4 regions of the Streptomyces sp. CA-181903 genome follow, and region 2 is predicted to be linked to each of the others. Evidence: riboswitches for the same ligand, from Rfam matches in the RefSeq annotation. Region 2 holds a riboswitch; each other region holds the start of a gene.
The links. Region 2 has a riboswitch for cobalamin ahead of ACQEVS_RS19325 (FecCD family ABC transporter permease). Riboswitches for the same ligand answer to the same signal wherever they lie in the genome.
Positions count from the first base shown of each region.

Region 1: another riboswitch for cobalamin. It lies ahead of metE (5-methyltetrahydropteroyltriglutamate--homocysteine S-methyltransferase); the one in region 2 lies ahead of ACQEVS_RS19325 (FecCD family ABC transporter permease).
Region 3: another riboswitch for cobalamin. It lies ahead of ACQEVS_RS22445 (ribonucleoside-diphosphate reductase subunit alpha); the one in region 2 lies ahead of ACQEVS_RS19325 (FecCD family ABC transporter permease).
Region 4: another riboswitch for cobalamin. It lies ahead of ACQEVS_RS29895 (HoxN/HupN/NixA family nickel/cobalt transporter); the one in region 2 lies ahead of ACQEVS_RS19325 (FecCD family ABC transporter permease).

Region 1 covers NZ_JBNJLY010000001.1:6,414,499-6,419,680, reverse strand. Annotated here, with positions in the region: gene ACQEVS_RS28525 (hypothetical protein) at 177-479, opposite strand; cobalamin riboswitch at 985-1,227, shown strand; partial or broken gene metE (5-methyltetrahydropteroyltriglutamate--homocysteine S-methyltransferase) at 1,392-3,712, shown strand; gene mmsB (3-hydroxyisobutyrate dehydrogenase) at 3,908-4,891, opposite strand.
Region 2 covers NZ_JBNJLY010000001.1:4,304,201-4,309,382, forward strand. Annotated here, with positions in the region: gene ACQEVS_RS19310 (Fur family transcriptional regulator) at 1-447, opposite strand, end outside; gene ACQEVS_RS19315 (ABC transporter substrate-binding protein) at 467-1,492, opposite strand; gene ACQEVS_RS19320 (ABC transporter ATP-binding protein) at 1,534-2,304, opposite strand; gene ACQEVS_RS19325 (FecCD family ABC transporter permease) at 2,304-3,386, opposite strand; cobalamin riboswitch at 3,486-3,615, opposite strand; gene ACQEVS_RS19330 (FABP family protein) at 3,610-4,215, opposite strand; gene ACQEVS_RS19335 (DsrE family protein) at 4,492-4,857, shown strand; partial or broken gene ACQEVS_RS19340 (DUF3099 domain-containing protein) at 4,920-5,182, opposite strand, start outside.
Region 3 covers NZ_JBNJLY010000001.1:4,997,418-5,002,599, forward strand. Annotated here, with positions in the region: gene ACQEVS_RS22435 (YciI family protein) at 1-352, opposite strand, end outside; gene ACQEVS_RS22440 (ribonucleotide-diphosphate reductase subunit beta) at 519-1,541, opposite strand; gene ACQEVS_RS22445 (ribonucleoside-diphosphate reductase subunit alpha) at 1,532-3,937, opposite strand; adenosylcobalamin-variant (AdoCbl-variant) riboswitch at 4,111-4,211, opposite strand; gene mctP (monocarboxylate uptake permease MctP) at 4,669-5,182, opposite strand, start outside.
Region 4 covers NZ_JBNJLY010000001.1:6,739,020-6,744,201, reverse strand. Annotated here, with positions in the region: gene ACQEVS_RS29900 (class I SAM-dependent methyltransferase) at 1-694, opposite strand, end outside; gene ACQEVS_RS29895 (HoxN/HupN/NixA family nickel/cobalt transporter) at 907-2,049, opposite strand; cobalamin riboswitch at 2,082-2,304, opposite strand; partial or broken gene ACQEVS_RS29890 (APC family permease) at 2,611-4,130, shown strand; gene ACQEVS_RS29885 (YIP1 family protein) at 4,235-4,825, shown strand; gene ACQEVS_RS29880 (cytochrome P450 family protein) at 5,020-5,182, opposite strand, start outside.

The DNA of each region.
Region 1 (5,182 bases), 2.1 Mb from region 2:
TGCGCCGGGGACGCTTCCCTCGGGCGTGGTACGAGCGGACGGCCGAAACGCCGGACGGACAGCGTTCGGCGCGCTGAGGTCCGTCCCTGAAGCCCCGAGGGGCGCCGGTTGGGTCGGCGCCCCTCGGTCACCGCTGCGCGAGTGCCGGTCCAGCGCTGCGCGGACGCCGCCCCCGGTCACCGCTCCGTGGTGCAGTTGCCCTGGACGGTCACCCAGATATTGCTGTCGGGCGTGGTGCCGCTGGCCACCACACCCCAGGGGTAGCAGTTGTGCGGGAGCTTCTGGTTCGCGTTCGCCCGGGCACCGTCCAGCGAGCCGGCTACCCCGGTGACGTAGACGTAGTAGGTGGACGAGCCCGCCGTCACCGCTCCCCGGGCCGGCGCCGCGGTGGCTGCCGACGCCGGGGCGGCCGGCGCCACTCCGGCCAGCAGGGCCGCCGCGACCGCGGCGAGTCCGGCCGTCGCAAACTTTCCGTTCACGGAATCCTCCAAGTTTCGCACGGTGCACGGGAGTCGGGCCGTATGCGAGGAATCTAGGGCAACCTCGCGCGTCACAACAGTGGTTGCACCTTGTGCAAACACGTTTCGTAACTGCCGCCCCAGAGCGGCTGAAACCCCAGCCCGTACCGCGCGCACCCCGTGCCGCACCCCTGCGGCACGGGGGCTCCGCCCCCGCGGGTCCGTCCTCCCCGGGCCCGCGCCGCCGGCGTCGACGACGGCCTCGTCGACCTCATGACGCGCCGCAACCCGCTCCGCTTCCTCACCGGCGCGGAACCCCTCGCTCCCCGGCCGTCCCGCCTCCCCCGTCCCCCGCGTGACCACGGCAGCCGCGCCCGCACGGGCACCTCCCCGCGCCGGGGCGCCCGGCGGCGGCCGCGCGACGGCCCCTCCGGGCCGTCGCCCCTCCCCGCACCCGTCCCGCCCCACGTGTCCCACCTCACCCTTCGCATCACGAACTCCCTTCCGTCCCAACCCCGCACCCTCTAGGCTGACAAGTGCAGCTGGTTCGCCCCGCCCGCCAGACGGGAGCGTCGCAAGAGGGAACCCGGTGGGAATCCGGGACTGCCCCGCAGCGGTGAGCGGGAACGACCGCCGTCATACGCACTGGGCCCGACGCACGGGCCCGGGAAGCGACGGCCAGTAGGTGCCTCGTACGGAATCCGACGGATTCCGTACACAACGGGGCGCGCCCGCGAGTCCGAAGACCTGCCCGCTGCCCGCGCGCGAACCACTCGTGCGTGGACATCCCGGTGACCTCGAGGGCGGGTCGGCGTACATACCAGGCGGACGACCGCGCCGTGCCGCGCGCGCTCGGCCCGTCCGGTTCCGTCACCCTTCGCGCTCTCGTCCCGTCCCGGGATCTCAGGGATCCATCTCGCGAAGGAGATCTCCGTGACCGCCAAGTCCGCAGCCGCGGCAGCACGCGCCACCGTGTACGGCTACCCCCGCCAGGGCCGGAACCGTGAACTCAAGAAGGCGATCGAGGGCTACTGGAAGGGCCGGGTGACGGCCGACGCCCTGCGCGCCACCGCCGCCGGCCTGCGCCGGGACACCTGGGAGCAGTTGGCCGCGGCCGGCCTCCACGAGGTGCCCACCGGCGACTTCTCGTACTACGACCACGTCCTCGACACCACCGTCATGGTCGGCGCGGTCCCCGCGCGCCACCGGGAAGCCGTCGAGGCGGACGCCCTGGCCGGGTACTTCGCGATGGCGCGCGGTACGCAGGACGTGGCGCCGCTGGAGATGACCAAGTGGTTCGACACCAACTACCACTACCTGGTGCCGGAACTGGGCCCGGACACGGTGTTCCGTACCGACTCGGCCAAGCAGGTCGCGGAGTTGAAGGAGGCCCTCGCCCTCGGTCTGGCCGCCGCCCGGCCCGTCCTCGTCGGACCCGTCACCTACCTGCTGCTCGCCAAGCCCGCGCCGGGCGTGGATCCGGACTTCGTCCCGCTCACCCTGCTGGACCGCCTGCTGCCGGTGTACGCGGAGGTGCTGGCCGACCTGCGGGCGGCCGGCGCCGAGTGGGTGCAGCTGGACGAGCCCGCCCTGGTGCAGGACCGCACCCCGGCCGAACTCAACGCCGCCGAGCGCGCCTACCGCGAGCTCGGCGCGCTGCCCGACCGGCCGAAGCTGCTGGTCGCCTCGTACTTCGACCGGCTCGGCGAGGCCCTGCCCGTCCTCGCCAAGGCGCCGGTGGACGGGCTCGCCCTGGACTTCACCGAGGCCGCCGCCGCCAACCTCGACGACCTCGCCGCCGTCGGCGGGCTGCCCGGCAAGCGCCTGGTCGCCGGTGTCGTCAACGGCCGCAACATCTGGGTGAACGACCTGGAGAAATCCCTCGCCACCCTGGGCACGCTGCTCGGCCTGGCGGAGCGGGTGGACGTGGCCGCGTCCTCGTCCCTGCTGCACGTCCCCCTCGACGCCGCCATGGAGCGCGACATCGCGCCGCAGATCCTGCGCTGGCTGGCCTTCGCGCAGCAGAAGACGCGCGAGATCGTCACGCTCGCCAAGGGCCTCGCCCAGGGCACCGACACCATCGCCGCCGAACTGGCTGCCAACCGGGCCGACCTGGCGTCCCGCGCGGCCTCGCCGATCACCCACGACCCGGCCGCCCGCGCCCGCGCCGCCGCCGTCACGGCCGCCGACGCCCGCCGCTCCCTGCCGTACGCCGAGCGCGCCGGCGCGCAGCGCGCCCGCCTCGGCCTGCCGCTGCTGCCGACCACGACCATCGGCTCCTTCCCGCAGACCAGCGAACTCCGCGCCGCCCGCGCCGACCTGCGAGCGGGCCGGATCGACACGGCCGGTTACGAGGAGCGCATCAGGGCCGAGATCCAGGAGGTGATCTCCTTCCAGGAGAAGACCGGCCTGGACGTCCTGGTACACGGCGAGCCCGAACGCAACGACATGGTCCAGTACTTCGCCGAGCGGCTGACGGGCTATCTCGCCACGCAGCACGGCTGGGTGCAGTCGTACGGCACCCGCTACGTCCGCCCGCCGGTCCTGGCCGGCGACATCTCGCGGCCGGAGCCGATGACGGTGCGCTGGACGACGTACGCCCAGTCGCTCACCGGCCGTCCCGTCAAGGGCATGCTCACCGGGCCGGTCACCATGCTCGCCTGGTCGTTCGTCCGCGACGACCAGCCGCTCGCCGACACCGCCCGGCAGGTCGCCCTCGCCCTGCGCGACGAGGTGAACGACCTGGAGGCGGCGGGCACTTCGGTCGTCCAGGTCGACGAGCCGGCCCTGCGCGAGACGCTGCCGCTGCGGGCGGCGGACCGCCCGGCGTACCTGGGGTGGGCTACCGAGGCGTTCCGGCTCACCACCGGCGGGGTACGGCCGGACACCCAGATCCACACGCACATGTGCTACGCCGAGTTCGGGGACGTCGTCCAGGCCATCGACGACCTCGACGCCGACGTCATCAGCCTGGAGGCGGCCCGCTCGCACATGCAGGTCGCGCGCGAACTGGCCGCGCACGGCTACCCGCGCGAGGCCGGGCCCGGGGTGTACGACATCCACTCGCCGCGCGTACCGGGCGCGGAGGAGGCGGCGGAGCTGCTGCGCGCCGGACTGAAGGCGATCCCGGGGAGCGGCTGTGGGTCAACCCGGACTGCGGGCTGAAGACCCGCGGCTGGCCGGAGACCCGGGCGTCGCTGGAGAACCTGGTGACGGCGGCCCGGACCGTCCGCGGGGAGCTGTCCGGGAGCTGAGGCGGGCCGACGGGCCCGCCGGACCGCACGCGGGTGCGGTCCGGCGGGCGGGTTCGGGTCGACGGGCGTGTGCCGTCCGGTGAGCGGGTTCGCTCCGGCGGACCGATGCCGTCCGGCGGGCCAGCGCCGTCCGGCGAACCGCTCCGCCCAACGGGCCCATGCCATCCGGCCGGCGCGTGCGGTCCGGCCGCCGGGTCACACGGCCCCTCCGCCCGGCGTGCCCGCGGAGCGGTCCGCCGTCGAGGTGTCCCGCCCCGATCGTTCCTGTATCGCGCGGATGATCCCGGAGAAGTCCTCCCCGGCCCCCCGTCCCTCGGCGAACGCGGCGTACAACTCGGCCGCGCGCAGCCCGAGGGCGGCGTCCACACCGCCCTCCCGGATGGCGTTGGCGGCGAGGCCGAGGTCCTTGGCCATCAGCGGGGCCGCGAAGCCGGGCCGGTAGTCGTGGTTGGCCGGGCTGGCCGGAACCGGGCCGGGGACCGGACAGTTGACGGTCAGGGCCCAGCACTGCCCGGAGGACGTGGACGCCACGTCGTACAGCGCCTGCTGCGAGAGGCCGAGGCTCTCGCCGAGGACGAAGGCTTCGCTGATGGCGATCATCGATATGCCGAGGATCATGTTGTTGCAGATCTTGGCGGCCTGCCCGGAGCCCGCGGGCCCGCAGTGCACGATCTTGCGGCCCATCGCGGTGAGCACCGGCTCGGCCTGCGCGAACTCCGCCGCTTCGCCACCGGCCATGAAGGTCAGGGTGGCGGCCTCGGCGCCGAACACCCCGCCCGAGACGGGTGCGTCCAGGGCCCGGTGGCCGGCCGCGCGCGCCGCGTCGTGGGCGGCCCGGGCGTCGGCGACGTCGATCGTCGAGCTGTCGACGAACAGGGTGCCGGGCCGGGCCGCGGCCAGCAGCCCGCCATCCGTATAGAGGCCGAGGACGTGCCGGCCCGTCGGCAGCATCGTGAACACCAGCTCCGCGCCGGCGACGGCCTCGGCGGCCGACGCGGCGGGCCGGACGCCGGTTTGGGCGGCGGCCTCGACGGCCTCGGGCAGCAGGTCGTAACCGGTGACCCGATGCCCCGCCTTGACGAGGTTGGCGGCCATCGGCCCGCCCATGTTGCCCAGGCCGATGAAGCCGATGTCCTTGCTTTCCACGGGGGTTGTCGCATTCGCTGGGGTCGCGTTCACCAGGGCACCTCCTGTAGTGGACCGTCGCCGGGGGCCAGGGCGAGCACCCGGCCGTCGCCGAGCGGGACGAAGAAGCGGCCGACGCCTTCGGCGGAGACGTCGGCGGGCGTGACGGGCGTCCGGCGCGGGTCGGCCGACTCGCCCTCCGGGGACGACGTGACGAAGCCGGGGAGAGCTCCGTGGGCAGGCCGGCGGGCCGACGGGCCCGACGCGGCGGCGGACTCGGGCGACCGCGCGGCCCTTCCCCGCCGGTGCGCGCCGTCACCGCGTGCACCTGGGAGGCGCCGTGGG
Region 2 (5,182 bases):
CCCGTCCGGCGCTTTCCCGGCAGCGGCCTTCCCCGAGGCGCAGGACGCGCACCGCCCGAAGATCGCGAAGTGCTTCATGTCCGTCTCGAAGCCGAACTCCGCGCGCAGCCGCTCCGTGAAGTCGGCGGCCACCGGCAGACCTGCCTCGATCACCCCGGTGCAGTCCCGGCAGACCAGGTGTATGTGGTCGTGCCGGTCCGCGAGGTGGTACGTGGGGGCGCCGTGGCCGAGGTGGGCGTGGCTGACCAGGCCGAGCTCCTCCAGGAGCTCCAGCGTCCGGTAGACGGTGGAGATGTTGATGCCGCCGGCCGTCTTGCGGACCTCGGTGAGGATGTCGTCCGGCGTCGCGTGCTCCAGCCGGTCCACCGCTTCCAGCACGAGCTGGCGCTGCGGCGTCAGCCGGTAGCCGCGCTTGCGGAGATCGCTCTGCCAGTCGGTGTCCACCACGCCTCCAGTCTAGGCGCGGTCAGCCTTCCCGGACCCCCTTCAGGTAGCCGGCCAGGGCCGCTACGGCGTCCGGGTTGCGCGGGCTCTCCACGAGGTCCACATAGTCGAGGACGAAGATCCGCTTGTTCTTCACGGCCGGGACGTCGGCCAGCGGCGGGTAGGAGAGCAGGAACTTCCGCTTCTCCTCGGCGGAGACGCCGCCGTAGTTGTTGATGACGATGACGTCGGGCCGCCGGTCGACCACCGTCTCCCAGCCGACGGTGGTCCAGGTGTCCTTCAGGTCGCTCATCACGTGGTCGCCGCCGGCCTTGGTGATGATGTCGTGCGGGCCCGCGTAGGCGCCCGCGGTCACCGGCTTGTCGCGGCCGTCGTCGTAGAGGAAGACCTTGGGCCGCTTGCCGTCGGCCGGTATCGCGGCCTGCGCGTCCGCGACCTTCTTCTTGAAGCCGGCGACGAGCTTCGCCGCCCGGTCCTCGACGTCGAAGAGCTTCCCCAGGGTGGTGAGATCGGTGTAGAGAGCCTCCAGCGGCGGCATCACGCCCCGCTCCTTGCCGCTGCCGCTGCGGCAGGACTCGGTGAGCACGTACGAGCCGATGCCCAGCTTCCTCAGCGCGGCGGGCGTGAAGCCGTCGCCCTCGCCGAAGCCGTAGTTCCAGCCGGCGAAGACGAGGTCGGCCTTGGCGTCGAGGACCATCTCCTTGTTGATCTGCTTCGTGGACAGCCGTTTGACCTTGTCGTAGCCGTCCTTCCAGGGGATGTCGTCCGCGCGGCTCGTCTTGTAGTCCGGCGCCACGTAGCCGGCCATGTGGTCCTCCAGGCCGAGCGCGAACATGATCTCGGCGATGCCCACGTCGTTGGTCACCACCCGGCGCGGCGCCTTGTCGTACACCGTCTTCACACCGCAGTTCTCGATGGTGACGGGGTAATGGCCGGACGCCGAGGGCTTCTTCGCGTCCTCGGTCGTCGGATCCTCGTCCACCTGTGCCCCGCAGCCCGCCAGGGCGAGGGCGGCGGTCAGGCAGACGAGGACGCGGGCGGTGCGCATGGCTCGCATGGCGGGGCTCCTGGGGAAGGGGGTCACCGGGATCACCGGGGGAGGCGGTCGAAGAGGAGTTGCGGGACGCCGGACACCGGGTGGGGCACCCGGTGCGCCCGGACGCCGAAGACGTCGGCCAGCAGCCCGGACGTCAGCACCTCGTCCGGCGGTCCGGAGGCGACGAGCCGCCCGCCGTGGACGACGTACAGCACGTCGCAGTGGGTCGCGGCGAGGTTGAGGTCGTGCAGCGCGGCGAGCACGGTGAGTCCGGACTCCCGTACCAGCGCCAGGACTTCGAGCTGCTGGCTGATGTCGAGGTGGTTGGTCGGCTCGTCCAGGACCAGTACCTTCGGCCGCTGGGCGAGGGCGCGCGCGATCAGGACGCGCTGCTTCTCGCCGCCGGAGAGGGTCAGGAAGCCGCGGTCCGTGAGGTGCCCGGCGCCGACCCGCTCCAGGGCCGCCGCGCAGACGTCGGTGTCCTCGCGGGACGTGCGGCCGGCCGCCCGCTGGTGCGGCAGCCGGCCCATCGCGACGACCTCGGCGACCGTGAAGTCGAACTCGCCACCCGACTCCTGCGGCAGCGCCGCCAGCCTCCGCGCGCCCTCGCGGGCGGTGAGCCCGTGCAGGTCGTCGCCGTCCAGCAGCACCCGGCCGTGCGTCGGCCGCAGCGCGCGGTAGACGCACCGCAGCAGCGTCGACTTGCCGCTGCCGTTGGGGCCGACGACGCCGACGAACTGCCCGCTCGCGGCCCGCAGTTCCACGTCCCGGACCAGCGTGGCGCCGGCCACCTCGACCGACAGGTCCTCGATGTCGACCCGCATCAGGCCCCTCCGAAGGTGTAGCCGCGCCGGCGCATCAGCAGGATGAAACAGGGCACGCCGATCAGCGCCGTGATCACGCCGACCGGCAGTTCGACGGGCGCGAGCAGCAGCCGCGAGACGACGTCCACCCACACCAGCAGCACCGCGCCCAGCAGCGGCGCGACCGCGAGGACCCGGCGGTGGTCGGCGCCGACCAGCATCCGGGTGGCGTGCGGGACCATCAGCCCGACGAAGCCGATGGCGCCGCTGACGGCCACCACGGCACCGGTGACGGCCGCCACCACGACGAACAGCACCCGGCGCCGCCGCTCGGGGTCGACGCCGAGCGCGGACGACGTCTCGTCGCCCATGGCCAGCACGTTCAGGCCGCGCGCCGACCACAGCAGATAGCCCAGGCCCAGCAGCACGGCCCCGGCGGCGATCGGCACGGACTGCCAGCTCGCCCCGCCCAGGCTGCCGAGCAGCCACATCATCGCCGAGCGGGCGGCGTCCCCGCGGTCCGCGCTGAAGACCATCAGCGTGGTGATCGCCGAGAAGCCGTAGTACATGGCCGTCCCGACCAGCACCAGCCGCAGCGGGGTCAGCCCGTGCCCGGTGCCGCGGGCCGCCGCGTAGACCAGGGCCATGGAGGCGAGCGCGGAGAGGAACGCGGCGCTGGACAGCGCCCAGACGCCCAGCGAGCCGAGCACGCCGAAGAGGAGCACCGCGTTGGCGCCGACGGCCGCGCCGGAGGAGATGCCGAGCACGAACGGGTCGGCGAGGGCGTTGCGGACCAGCGCCTGGGTGGCGACGCCGACGGCGGCGAGACCGGCACCGACCACGGCCGCCAGCAGGGCGCGCGGGAAGCGCAGCTCCCAGACGATGGTGTAGGCGGAGACCTCGTCCGCCCCGATCCTGCCGCCGGTCAGCCCCGCGCCCAGGTAGTGCAGCACCCGCCCCCAGCCGATGCCGGAGGAACCCAGGGCGACGCAGCAGAGGAGGGAGCCGAGCAGGGCGACGGTCAGCCCGGCGATCAGGGGTGGCAGCGGGATCCGCCGTGCCGGTGCGGTGGTGGCGGGTGGGGCCTGGGCGGTGACTGCCAAGGGGGACGCCTTCGGCTCGGGCCGTGGGCCCGGGCACGCGTGCCCGCAGGAGCCCCACCGCGCCGCGGGGGGCCTCCCCTCGCAGTCCACGGCGAGTTGTCAGGAGCTCACACCGCCGCGGGTGATCGGGCTCGCAGAACGGGTGTTCTGCCTACCGTTGCGGGTCAGCGCCGGACTTCGACCGGACTTCCCCCGCGGGGCGCTTCGTACGACAGCCTGGGGCTTACGGCTGCTCGGGGTTGTAGGGGGTGCCGTCCGGGCGGAAGAAGGAGACGCCGTCCGGCAGGTCGTCCGGCAGGTTCCGCGCCCACTCCTCCAGAGCGGCCACGTCGGCGGTCTTCTTCAGCTGCGCGGACATGTACGGCCGCAGCGGCACCTCGGGGGTGGCCTTCTCGCCGACCCACATCAGGTCGCCCTTGACGTACCCGTAGAGGCGCTTGCCGCCGGAGTACGGGCCGGACGCGGCGGTCCGCGCGACCGCGTCGGTGACGATGTCGATCTGCGGCTTCTTGTCGGCGAGCTCGCCGTACCAGACCTCGACGACGCCCTGGTCGCGGATCATGACGACCTCGACCTTGCGGTCCTTGTCGATCCGCCAGTAGCCGCTCTCGGTCTCCAGCGGCCGGACCTTGTTCCCCTCGGCGTCGAGCACCCAGCTGTGCGAGACGTACTCCAGGAAGTCCCGGCCGTCGTGGGTGAAGGTGACTTCCTGCCCGAAGTTGCACTTCTCGGAGCCCGGGAAGTCGGCGACGCCCGCCCCCTCCCACTTGCCGAGGAGGAAGACGAGGGGCACCAGGTCCCGGTGGAGGTCGGACGGAATCTCGATCATGGGCTCAGCTCAGACGATCTGTAGGGGGTGGTCGGGGAGGCTCAGCGCTGGCCCTGGTACAGCTTCTTCCAGGTCAGCCCGGCGAACGAGAGAACGCCGACGGCGACCAGGACCAGCAGGGTGGTGAAGACTGCCTCAAGCACGAGCGCGCTCCTCGGTCGGAGTGAGGGGTTACGGACCTGCGACGAGTCTAGTCGGCCCGCTCCGGAACGGCGGTGTGAGGTGGTACGGGACGCGTAGGGCCCCTGGGCCGGGCGCCCGGCCTACAGTGATCCCATGCGGAAGAAGCTCGTGATCAAGGTGACGGCGGGCGCGGACGCGCCCGAGCGGTGCTCGCAGGCGTTCACGGTGGCGGCCGTCGCCGTGGCGAGCGGCGTCGAGGTCTCGCTGTGGCTGACCGGGGAGTCGTCCTGGTTCGCCCTGCCGGGCCGGGCGGCCGAGTTCGAACTGCCGCACGCGGCGCCGCTGCCGGAGCTGATCGACGGCATCCGGGCGGGCGGCGGCATGATCACCGTCTGTACGCAGTGCGCGGCGCGGCGGGACATCGAGGAGAAGGACCTGATCGAGGGCGCGCGCATCGCCGGGGCCCAGGTCTTCGTCGGCGAGGCCATGGCGGACGGCGTGCAGGCGCTCGTCTACTGACTCGTCCGCCGATTCGATCACCGTCGCGTTCACCGGCGGTCCCGCCGACGTCCGGCCGGCGTCTACTGGCCGTCCCGCTGGTCGTCCCGCCCGCGCCGGTCGTCCAGCTCGTTCCACCAGCGGTCGGACTCGGGGTCGCCCGTCTCCTCGTCCCACCAGCGGTCGTCGGGACCCCGGCGGTTGGCCACGATGGCCGCCACCGGGGGATGACCATCGCGAACAGGCACATGCCGATGGCGGCGGGCACGGACCACAGCCGTACGACGGCCCAGGCCAGGACGAACATCCCGACGCACGTGCCCATCATGGCGAAGTACAGGTGACG
Region 3 (5,182 bases), 690 kb from region 2:
CGGCGGGGAAGTCGGCCGGCTCGAAGATCCGCCGGAGTTCGACGACGCCCTCCCGGAACGGGATCCGGGTCGCCCACTCCCGGGCCTGGTCCATCGAGTCCACCCGGATGATCCAGTAGCCGGCGATCAGCTCGCCGATCTCGTCGAACGGCCCGTCGATCACACTGGGCTTCCCGCCCGCGAACACCACCCGGGCGCCCTCCGACGACGCCCACAACCCGTCGGCGGCCAGCAGCGCGCCCGCCTTGGCCAGGGCCTCGTTGTACCGCTGCATGTCCGCGACCTGTTCCCGGGTCGGCAGCACGCCGGCCTCGGACTCCTCGGTCGCCTTGACGATCATCATGACGCGCATCAGGTGTTTCTCCTGTCCCGTTGCTGCCCCCTGACGACCAGCCTCCCCGCAGGCGGCGGCGGTTTCCGGGCACCCCGGCCGCCGTGTCGCCGGTTTTTCGCGAGAACGGGAGCGGGCCCTCCCGGAGAACTCCGGAAGGGCCCGCTCGTCACCGAGGCGTGTCGGCTCAGAACTCGTCGTCGAACGCGACCGTGCCCTCGACCGCCACCTGGTACGCGGAGGCGCGGCGCTCGAAGAAGTTGGTCAGCTCCTGGACGTTCTGCAGCTCCATGAAGGAGAACGGGTTCTCCGAGCCGTAGACCGGGGCGAAGCCGAGGCGCTGGAGGCGCTGGTCGGCGACGCACTGGAGGTACTCGCGCATGGACTCGGTGTTCATGCCCGGCAGGCCCTCGCCGCACAGGTCGCGGCCGAACTGCAGCTCGGCCTCGACGGCCTCCTTCAGCATGTCGGTGACCTGCTGCTGGAGTTCGTCGTCGAAGAGGTCGGGCTCCTCCTGGCGGACGGTGTCCACGACCTCGAACGCGAAGTTCATGTGCATCGTCTCGTCACGGAACACCCAGTTGGTGCCGGTGGCGAGGCCGTGCAGCAGACCGCGCGAGCGGAACCAGTACACGTACGCGAACGCGCCGTAGAAGAACAGGCCCTCGATGCAGGCGGCGAAGCAGATCAGGTTGAGCAGGAAGCGGCGGCGGTCGGCCTTCGTCTCCAGCTTGTCGATCTTCTCGACCGAGTCCATCCACTTGAAGCAGAACTGGGCCTTCTCCCGGATGGACGGGATGTTCTCCACGGCCGCGAAGGCGGCGGCGCGGTCGTCCGGGTCGGGCAGATAGGTGTCCAGCAGCGTCAGGTAGAACTGGACGTGCACGGCCTCCTCGAAGAGCTGCCGCGACAGGTACAGCCGCGCCTCGGGGGAGTTGATGTGCTTGTACAGCGTCAGCACGAGGTTGTTGGCCACGATCGAGTCGCCGGTCGCGAAGAACGCGACGAGGCGGCCGATCATGTGCTGTTCGCCCGGGGAGAGCTTGGCCAGGTCGGCCACGTCGGAGTGGAGGTCGACCTCCTCCACGGTCCAGGTGTTTTTGATCGCGTCGCGGTAGCGGTCGTAGAAGTCCGGGTACCGCATGGGGCGCAGGGTCAGTTCGAAGCCCGGGTCAAGGAGATTCTTCTGTTCGTTGGACATTACTGGCATGCCTCGCAGGACTCGGGGTTTTCCAGGGAGCAGGCGATGGCGTCCGCGTCGGGCGCGGCCTGCTGGACGGGGACGGGGACGGTCGCGGCGGTGGAGCCGGCCGCGCGGGCGATCCGGGTGGCCGGACGCGAGCGCAGGTAGTACGTGGTCTTGATGCCCTGCTTCCAGGCGTACGCGTACATCGAGCTGAGCTTGCCGATGGTGGGCGAGGCCATGAACAGGTTGAGCGACTGGCTCTGGTCCAGGTACGGGGTGCGGGCCGCGGCCATGTCGATCAGGGCGCGCTGCGGGATCTCCCAGGCGGTGCGGTAGAGGTCGCGCACCTCCTGCGGGATCCAGTTCATGTCCTGGATCGAGCCGTTGGCGTCGGTCATCGCGTCGCGCGTGGTGCGGTCCCAGACGCCGAGCTTCTTCAGGTCCTCCACCAGGTAGGTGTTGACCTGGAGGAACTCACCGCTGAGCGTTTCGCGCTTGAACAGGTTCGAAACCTGCGGCTCGATGCACTCGTAGACGCCCGCGATGGACGCGATCGTCGCGGTCGGCGCGATGGCCAGCAGCAGCGAGTTGCGCATGCCGACGGAGGCGATCCGGGTACGCAGCGCGTCCCAGCGCCCGGCCCAGGTCGGCTCGGTGTTCGGGTAGTGGTCCGGGTGCAGCACGCCGCGCGCGGTGCGGGTCGCGGACCAGGCCGGGTGCGGGCCGTGCCGCTCGGCGAGGTCGGCGGACGCCTCGTACGCCGCGAGCATGATCCGCTCGGAGATCCGGGTGGACAGCGCCTTCGCCTCGGGGGAGTCGAAGGGCAGGCGCAGCCGGAAGAAGACGTCCTGAAGGCCCATCAGGCCCAGACCGACCGGGCGCCAGCGGGAGTTGGAGCTCCCCGCCTGCTCGGTCGGGTAGAAGTTGATGTCCACGACGCGGTCGAGGAAGGTGACGGCCGTACGGACCGTGCGGTCCAGCTTCTCCCAGTCCATCTCGCCGTCGGCGCCCAGATGCGCGGCCAGGTTGACGGAACCGAGGTTGCAGACGCGTCTCGCGTCGTTCGTGACCTCCAGGATCTCCGTGCAGAGGTTGGAGGAGTGGACGACCTGGCCGGGCTCGGCGGTCTGGTTGGCGGTGCGGTTGGCGGCGTCCTTGAACGTCATCCAGCCGTTGCCGGTCTGCGCGAGGGTGCGCATCATCCGGGCGTAGAGCACCCGCGCCGGGATGGACTTGACGGCCTTGCCCTCGGCCTCGTACTTCCGGTACGCGGCGTCGAACTCGTCGCCGTACAGGTCGACCAGGTCGGGGGTGTCGGCCGGGGAGAACAGCGACCAGTCGGCGTCCGCCTCGACCCGGCGCATGAACTCGTCCGGGATCCAGTGCGCGATGTTGAGGTTGTGCGTACGGCGGGCCTCTTCGCCGGTGTTGTCGCGGAGCTCCAGGAACTCCTCGATGTCCGCGTGCCAGGTCTCCAGGTAGACGCAGGCCGCGCCCTTGCGCCGGCCGCCCTGGTTGACGGCGGCGACGGAGGCGTCGAGCGTCCGCAGGAACGGCACGATGCCGTTGGAGTGCCCGTTGGTGCCGCGGATCAGCGAACCGCGCGAGCGGATGCGGGAGTAGGAGAGGCCGATGCCGCCCGCGTGCTTCGACAGCCGCGCGACCTGGTGGTACCGGTCGTAGATCGAGTCCAGCTCGTCCAGCGGCGAGTCCAGCAGGTAGCAGGACGACATCTGCGGGTGGCGCGTGCCGGAGTTGAAGAGCGTGGGGGAGGAGGGGAGGTACGAGAGCGTGCTGGTGAGGCGGTAGAGCTCGGCCACGTCCTCCAGGGCGCGGACGCTGTGGTCCTCGGCCAGGCCGCAGGCCACGCGCAGCAGGAAGTGCTGCGGCGTCTCGATCACGTTCCGGGTGATCGGGTGGCGGAGCAGGTAGCGGCTGTGCAGGGTGCGCAGGCCGAAGTAGCCGAAGCGGTCGTCGGCGCCGTCGGCGAGCGCGGCGTCCACCAGCGCGTCCAGCCGCTCGGCGTGCTCGCGCACGAACGCGGCGGTGTCGTCGGCGATCAGGCCCTCGCGGTGGCCGGTGGCGACGGACGCGGAGAAGGAGACCGCGCCCTGCCCGGCCGCCTCCTCGGCGATGGCGAGCGTGAGGAGCCGCGCGGCGAGCCGCGAGTACTGGGGCTCCTCGGAGATCAGCCCGGCCGCGGCCTCGGTGGCCAGCGAGCGCAGTTCGGCCTCGTCCGACCCGGGGTGCCGGCCGCGCAGCGCGGCGGCGGCGACCTTGCCGGGGTCGGTGGCGGGCAGATCGGCGGTGAGCTCCGTCAGGGTGCGCAGGAGCGCGGTCCCGGGGCCGCCGGTCGCTACCGTGTCCGCCTCGGGCACTGAAACCGGACCTGAAGCAGGTTCCGCGGGCGCGATCGTCACGTGTGGCTCTCCCTCGCTCGGCTGGGGGCCTCGGCGAGAGGGCAGGGGGGCGCGCACGCGCAGCCGACGGCGTACGGAAGCCGTACGAGGCGTGCGCGCGGGCGTCCACCGGCCCAACCCGCGAGGCCCGGACGTGTTCAGACGCCGTACCGGGCGGGCCCGGTGCTGGCGTGCTGCCGGCAGGTCCTCGGACTGCGGAACGGGCGGATTGGGCCCGTACGTACACCGTTGCGGGACAGTTCCGGATTTCCACCGGATTCCCCTGCGGCGACAGCGAGGACGAGCATACATCTAGTGCCGACGGTCGCGCGTGCCCCCACATGTTGTGTCGTCACGTCATGGAACGGTCGCGGAATGTGCTAACGGAGGGGGCCGGAGACAGGCGCGTTCACGGAAGTGATCCCCCGTCGCGCGGCGGCAGAAGGGACGGGCGGCCCGGCTTCACGAATGCGTAGGCGCGCCGTCGGCCCCCCTCCGCCGATGGGGAGGGGGGCCGGTGGGACGGAACCCGACGATCCACTTGGGTGGAACGGGAGATCGATCACAGGCGGCCCCTCGGAGCCGCTCCGGCGGGGTCCTTCCCCGGTCCGTGCCGGCAGGGAGGTCGGCCGCGTCGTGGGCCTGCCTCCGGCCGATGAGGCGGAGGCGCTGCGCCCGGCGGCGCGGCCCGGCCGGCCGCGGCCGCGGCGGGGCGTGAGGCCGACGGCCATGGCCTGCCGCCGGCCGGGGCGTCAGCGCCCGCCCGGCGCTCCCGCCGTCGCCGGGGGCAGTTCCACCTGGACACCCGGGTCGCCCGCGTCGGCCGTGTAGTCGGACGCCTTCGTCTCGTCCACGCCGTCCGGTGTGCCGAGCGCCTTGAACACAAAGGTCAGCACGACCGCGACGAGCACGTTCAGCGCGAAGGCCGTCAGCCCGATGTACCCCTTCTCCCCGATGAAGGGGATGAGGTTGGTGTTGCCGAAGTGGTCCTGCGTGGCGCTCGGGGTGTCGTAGGCGCGCCAGGTGCCGTAGATCATGCCCGTCGCCCAGCCCGCCAGCAGCGCCCAGCGGTGGAACCAGCGGGTGAAGAGGCCACCGACCAGGGCGGGGACGGTCTGGAGGATCCAGATGCCGCCCAGCAGCTGGAAGTTGATGGCGACCGTTTTGTCCATGGTGAGGACGAAGACGAGCGCGCCGACCTTCACCAGCAGGGACGCCAGCTTGGAGACCTTCGCCTCGTGCGCCGGCGAGGCGTCCGGCCGCAGG
Region 4 (5,182 bases), 2.4 Mb from region 2:
CGTCGAGGCAGGTCAGGCCGGGGTGCAGGCGTTCCAGGGCGCGGGGGTCGTCGATGCCCCAGTGCACCCGCGCGCCGGTCTTGCGGAGGCAGGGCACCAGCCCCTGGATGCGGATGCCCAGGCCGTTGAAACAGTCGAACAGGAGTTGTCCGCCCGGGAAGTGGGCGGTGATCCGCCGGATGAGGCGCTCGCCCTCGTCCGGCCGCAGGTACATGGAGAGCCCCTCGAAGACCGCCACCACGGGCCGGTCGGCGGGGAGTTCCTCCAGCCAGCCGTCGGCGGTCACCGAGGTCGCGACGGTGCGGTAGTCGCCGCCGGGGGCCGGGAGGACGCGGTCGCGGAGGGCGATGACCTCGGGGAGGTCGGCGTCGATCCAGCGGGTCTCCGGGAACCGGGCGAGGCGGTGCGCCCGGGTGTCGAGCCCGCAGGCCAGGTGGAGCACGGTGGCCCGGGGGCGCCGGGCGAGGTAGTCGGCCGTCCAGCCGTCCAGGCAGTGGGCGCGCAGGGCGACGCCGGCCGCGTTCACGGAGGTCATGCCCATGCCTCGGAAGTCGTAGTCGAGGCGCCGGACGGTGTCGAGGGCCGTCCGGTCGTGCAGGAGGGAGTGGCGGGAGCGGCTGTCGAGGGCGCGGGCGTAGAGGGTGGCGAGGAGGGTTTCCGGGACCCCGGTGAGGGTGATCTTCTCGCGGTCCATGGGCCTCCTGACGGAAGGGCGGTCGCTGTCGTCCTCCCGGCCGAAGGGCGGCTGCCGCCGTCCTCACGGTAGCCCCGGTGGTGTCCTTCCGTCCCGGCCCGGGAGAGCCCGGCCAGGCGGGGACGGTGGGCCGGCGTGCGGCGGGCGGGCGGGCCGCGCCCGCCCGGGCAGGACGCCGGCCCGCCCGCCATGCATCGGCTCCCGGCCCCGCGTCAGCCCTCCGCCGCCGGGGCCGTCGCGCCGCGCGCGGCCCAGCGCTGCTCGACCTTGGCGAGGCGCCAGTACGCCAGGGCCGCGGCCCAGACCACCACGAACAGGCCGACGATGACGAAGCCGACGTTGTCGAGGTTGAGCCCGGCGATCCAGCCGGTGACCCCGTCGTCCAGGTCCAGCTTCTCGTGCAGCACGCCGACCAGTTCGATGGTGCCGATGAGGAAGGCGACGGCGATCGACAGGCCGGTGATGGTGAGGTTGTAGTAGACCTTGCGGACCGGGTTGGAGAACGCCCACTGGTAGGCGAAGTTCATGAACGTGCCGTCGAGCGTGTCGAAGAGGCTCATGCCGGCGGCGAACAGCAGCGGCAGGCAGAGGATCGCGTACCAGGGCAGTCCGGCGGCGGCGCCGCTGCCGGCCATCACCATCAGGGTGACCTCGGTGGCGGTGTCGAAGCCCAGGCCGAAGAGGAAGCCCAGCGGGTACATCTGCCCGGGGCGGCTGATGGAGCGGGTGAACCGGCCGAGGACGCGGTTCATGAAGCCGCGCGAGTCGAGCTGCTTCTCCAGTTCGGCCTCGTCGTAGCGGCCCTCGCGCATGGCGCGGAAGATGCGCAGGATGCCGGCGAGGGCGACGAGGTTGAGGGCGGCGATGAGGTAGAGGAAGCCGCCGGAGACGGACGTGCCGACGATGCCGAGGGTCTGGTGGGTGGACGAGTCCTCGTCCATCAGCGTGCTCGCCATGTGCGTGCCGCCGGCGACCAGCGCGGCCATGACGACGACCACGCTGGAGTGGCCGAGGGCGAACCAGAAGCCGACGGACACCGGGCGCTTGCCGTCGGCCATCAGCTTGCGGGTGGTGTTGTCGATGGCGGCGATGTGGTCGGCGTCGAAGGCGTGCCGCATGCCGAGGGTGTAGGCGGTGACGCCGAGGCCGACGCCGTACACCTTGGAGCCCACGTGGTAGTCGTTCGGGACGACGAGCAGGAAGAGCACGCCGAAGGCGACGACGTGCAGGGCGGCTATGACGGCGAGCAGGCCGGCGGTCCGCATCGTGTCCTCGCGGCGCCAGCGGAAGGCGGCGGACGGTCCGGCGGCCGCCTCGGGGGGCGCACCGGTGGACGCGTCGGTGGGCAGGGTCATCGGGGGTTCACGCTCCAGCACCTCGTGGATCGGTTCACTGAGATGCCGTGGCCGGTCTCCTGGCTTACGGGTTCGTTCGCGTCCGTCCCCGCCTTCCCGGCAGCCGGCTGCGGCCAGTGGCTCCACGCGCCCGGTGGGCCGCGCGGAACGGGACGGTCACTCCCCGATCACAGTGGCGAGGGCCGCTCCGGAATCGGATCCCCCTGGGAGCATCCTGCACCGGTCTTCCCGAACACCACGGCCGGGTCACTGTAACGCCCCTGCCAGTGCGGACGCACCGAGAGTGGCGATTGTCATGTCCTGCCTCAGGGGGCGCTCCGGTCGCGCCACCGGCTTCCGTCCCGTGCCGCGCTCCGGTCCCGTACGCCCCGGGTCTTGACTCGGCGCGGAGCGCCCGGCGAGAGTCACCCAGCATCCCGTCCGGCCCGTGGGTCCCAACTCCCGTGCGCTGTTCGGGCGGTGGCCGCGTCCCGGTCCGGCACGCCCCGTCCGGGGTGATGGACGGGCCGGGCGGGCCGGTGTACGAGTGCAGGTATCGCGCCGACGGGAAGGGTGGCCGCCATGGCGGACGGAACGGGAGAGAGAGCCGGCACGCCGGACGGGCAGGGCGGATTCGTCCGCCGCGTCGGGCCGTTCCAGGCCACCGCCATCAACATGAGCCAGATGTGCGGGATCGGCCCGTTCGTCACCATTCCGCTGATGGTCGCGGCCTTCGGCGGCCCGCAGGCCGTCGTCGGCTTCCTCGCGGGGGCGCTGCTCGCCCTCGCGGACGGCCTGGTGTGGGCCGAACTCGGCGCGTCCCTGCCGGGCGCGGGCGGCAGTTACGTCTACCTGCGGCAGGCGTTCCAGTACCGGACGGGCCGGCTCATGCCGTTCCTGTTCGTCTGGACCGCCATGCTCTACGTGCCGCTGGCGATGGCGAGCGGCGTGATGGGCTTCGTGCAGTACCTGGGGTACCTCTGGCCGGGCATGACCCCGACGCAGGGGGACCTGACGGGCCTCGCGCTCATCGTGGCCGTCGTGGCGCTGCTGTGGGGGCGGGTGGAGAACATGGCCCGGATCACCACGGTGCTCTGGGGCGTGATGATCGCGGCCGTGCTGCTGGTGATCACCGCCGCGTTCACCCACTTCAGCCCGGACCGGGCGTTCACCTACCCGTCGCACGCCTTCGAGCTGACGAGCAATCACTTCTGGATCGGCTTCGCGGCGGGCCTGACCATCGGCATCTACGACTACGGCGGTTACTGGACGACCGCCTACATGGGCGCCGAGATCAAGGACCCCGGACGCACCATCCCACGCTCCATCATCTACTCCATCCTCGGCATCATGGGCATCTATCTGCTGCTCCAGATCGGCACCCTGGGCGTCGTGGACTGGCGGGACATGCTCGACGCGGACAACGTCGCCTCGTCCTCCGTGGCCTCCGCCGTGCTGGAACGCACCTGGGGGCGGGGGCCGCCGACACCGTCACCGTGCTCGTCCTGATCACCGCCGTGGCGTCGGTCTTCACCGGCCTCCTGGGCGCCTCCCGGATCCCCTACAACGCGGCCCGGGAGAAGGTGTTCTTCCGCGCGTTCGGCACCCTGCACCCGCGCCACCGCTTCCCCGTCCTCGGCCTGCTGAGCATGGGGGCGATCGGCTGCGTCGGGTTCCTGATCGGCCGTCACACGGACCTGGCGACGCTGATCCAGCTGCTGACGACGGTGATGGTGCTCGTCCAGGCGCTGGGCCAGATCGCGGCCGTGACCGTCCTCCGCCGACGCCAGCCGACGCTGCCGCGCCCGTACCGGATGTGGCTCTATCCGCTGCCGAGCCTCGTGGCGCTGGTCGGGTGGCTCGTCATCTACGGCTACGCGGACCGCAATTCGCCCGGACGGCACCCCATCGAGTGGTCGCTCGCCTGGTTCGCCGCGGGTTGCGTGGCCTTCCTGCTGTGGGCGCGGATGGAGCGGGTGTGGCCGTTCGGGCCGCGGGAGATCAGCGAGGAGTACCTGCCGGCCGCCGGAGGGGACGCGGACGCGGACGCCGCTCCGGAACCGGACTCCGGCACCGGTCCGGTGGAGCCCACGCCCGCCTGACGCCCGCCCGACGCTCACCTGACGCCCCGTCGGAGCCCGGCGCCCGGCCGGCCCGCCGCGCCCGCCCCGGGATCACCTCCCAGGGCGGTGAGAGAATCGCCCCCATGCCCCTGACCACCACGACGTCCCCCCGCCCCCCGGACTCCGGACGGCGCAAGCTGCTCTGGCACCGGCTCATATTCGGGCTCTGGTACCGGCCCGTCGAAGTGCTCGACGAGGCCCGGGACCGGAGCGTCTGGGGCGCCGCCATGTTCCTGTGCCTGCTCTGCGGGGCGCTGGGGACCATGGCCAAGGACTCGTTCTGGGCCCAGTGGGACGTGAGCCCCGCGCTCGCCCTGGAGGCCATGGCCATCGGCTCGGGCGTCATCCTGCTCGCCAGCGTGCTTCTGGGCCTCGTCACCCACGCCATCGCCCGCCGGCTCGGCGGCAACGGCCGGCCCGGGCCGACGGCGAGCCTGTTCGTCCTCGTCTTCTGGACCACCGACCTCCCCCGGCTGGCCCTGGACTCCTGCCTCCCGAGCGCCTCGATCCCCGTCCGCGCCACCGCCGCGGCCTCCGCCGTCTTCGGCTGCGCCCTGGCCACCCTCCTGATCCGCGGTCAGCACCACCTCCCGACCCACAAGGCGGTCGCGGCGGTGAGCATCCAGATGCTGGCGGCGGTGGCCCTGCTGAAGTTCCCACCGGGCAGCGGCTGAGCGGCCGCCGACCGCGGCGGATCCGGCGCTCCGGCGTCCCGCGGAGCGCCTCCCCACCCTGCCGGCCCGTCACCGCGACGGGCCGGTTCGTCGTGCGCCCGGCCCCGGGCACGCGAAGGCCCGCCCGGTGCGACGGGGGATGCACACCGGGCGGGCTCGAAGACAGTTCTACCTCATCAAGGATGGGTTATGCATCAAAAACGTGTTCGCCTTGTGGCCGACCAGCGCACGGGGAGCGAAATCAGGCCACGTGCGCGGATGGACGGACGCCACTTCAGTTCCTCCCTCGGAACGGCGAGTTCCAGTTTTTCGAAGCGGTCGAGCAGGGCCGCCAGGGCGGTCTCGGTCTCCATGCGG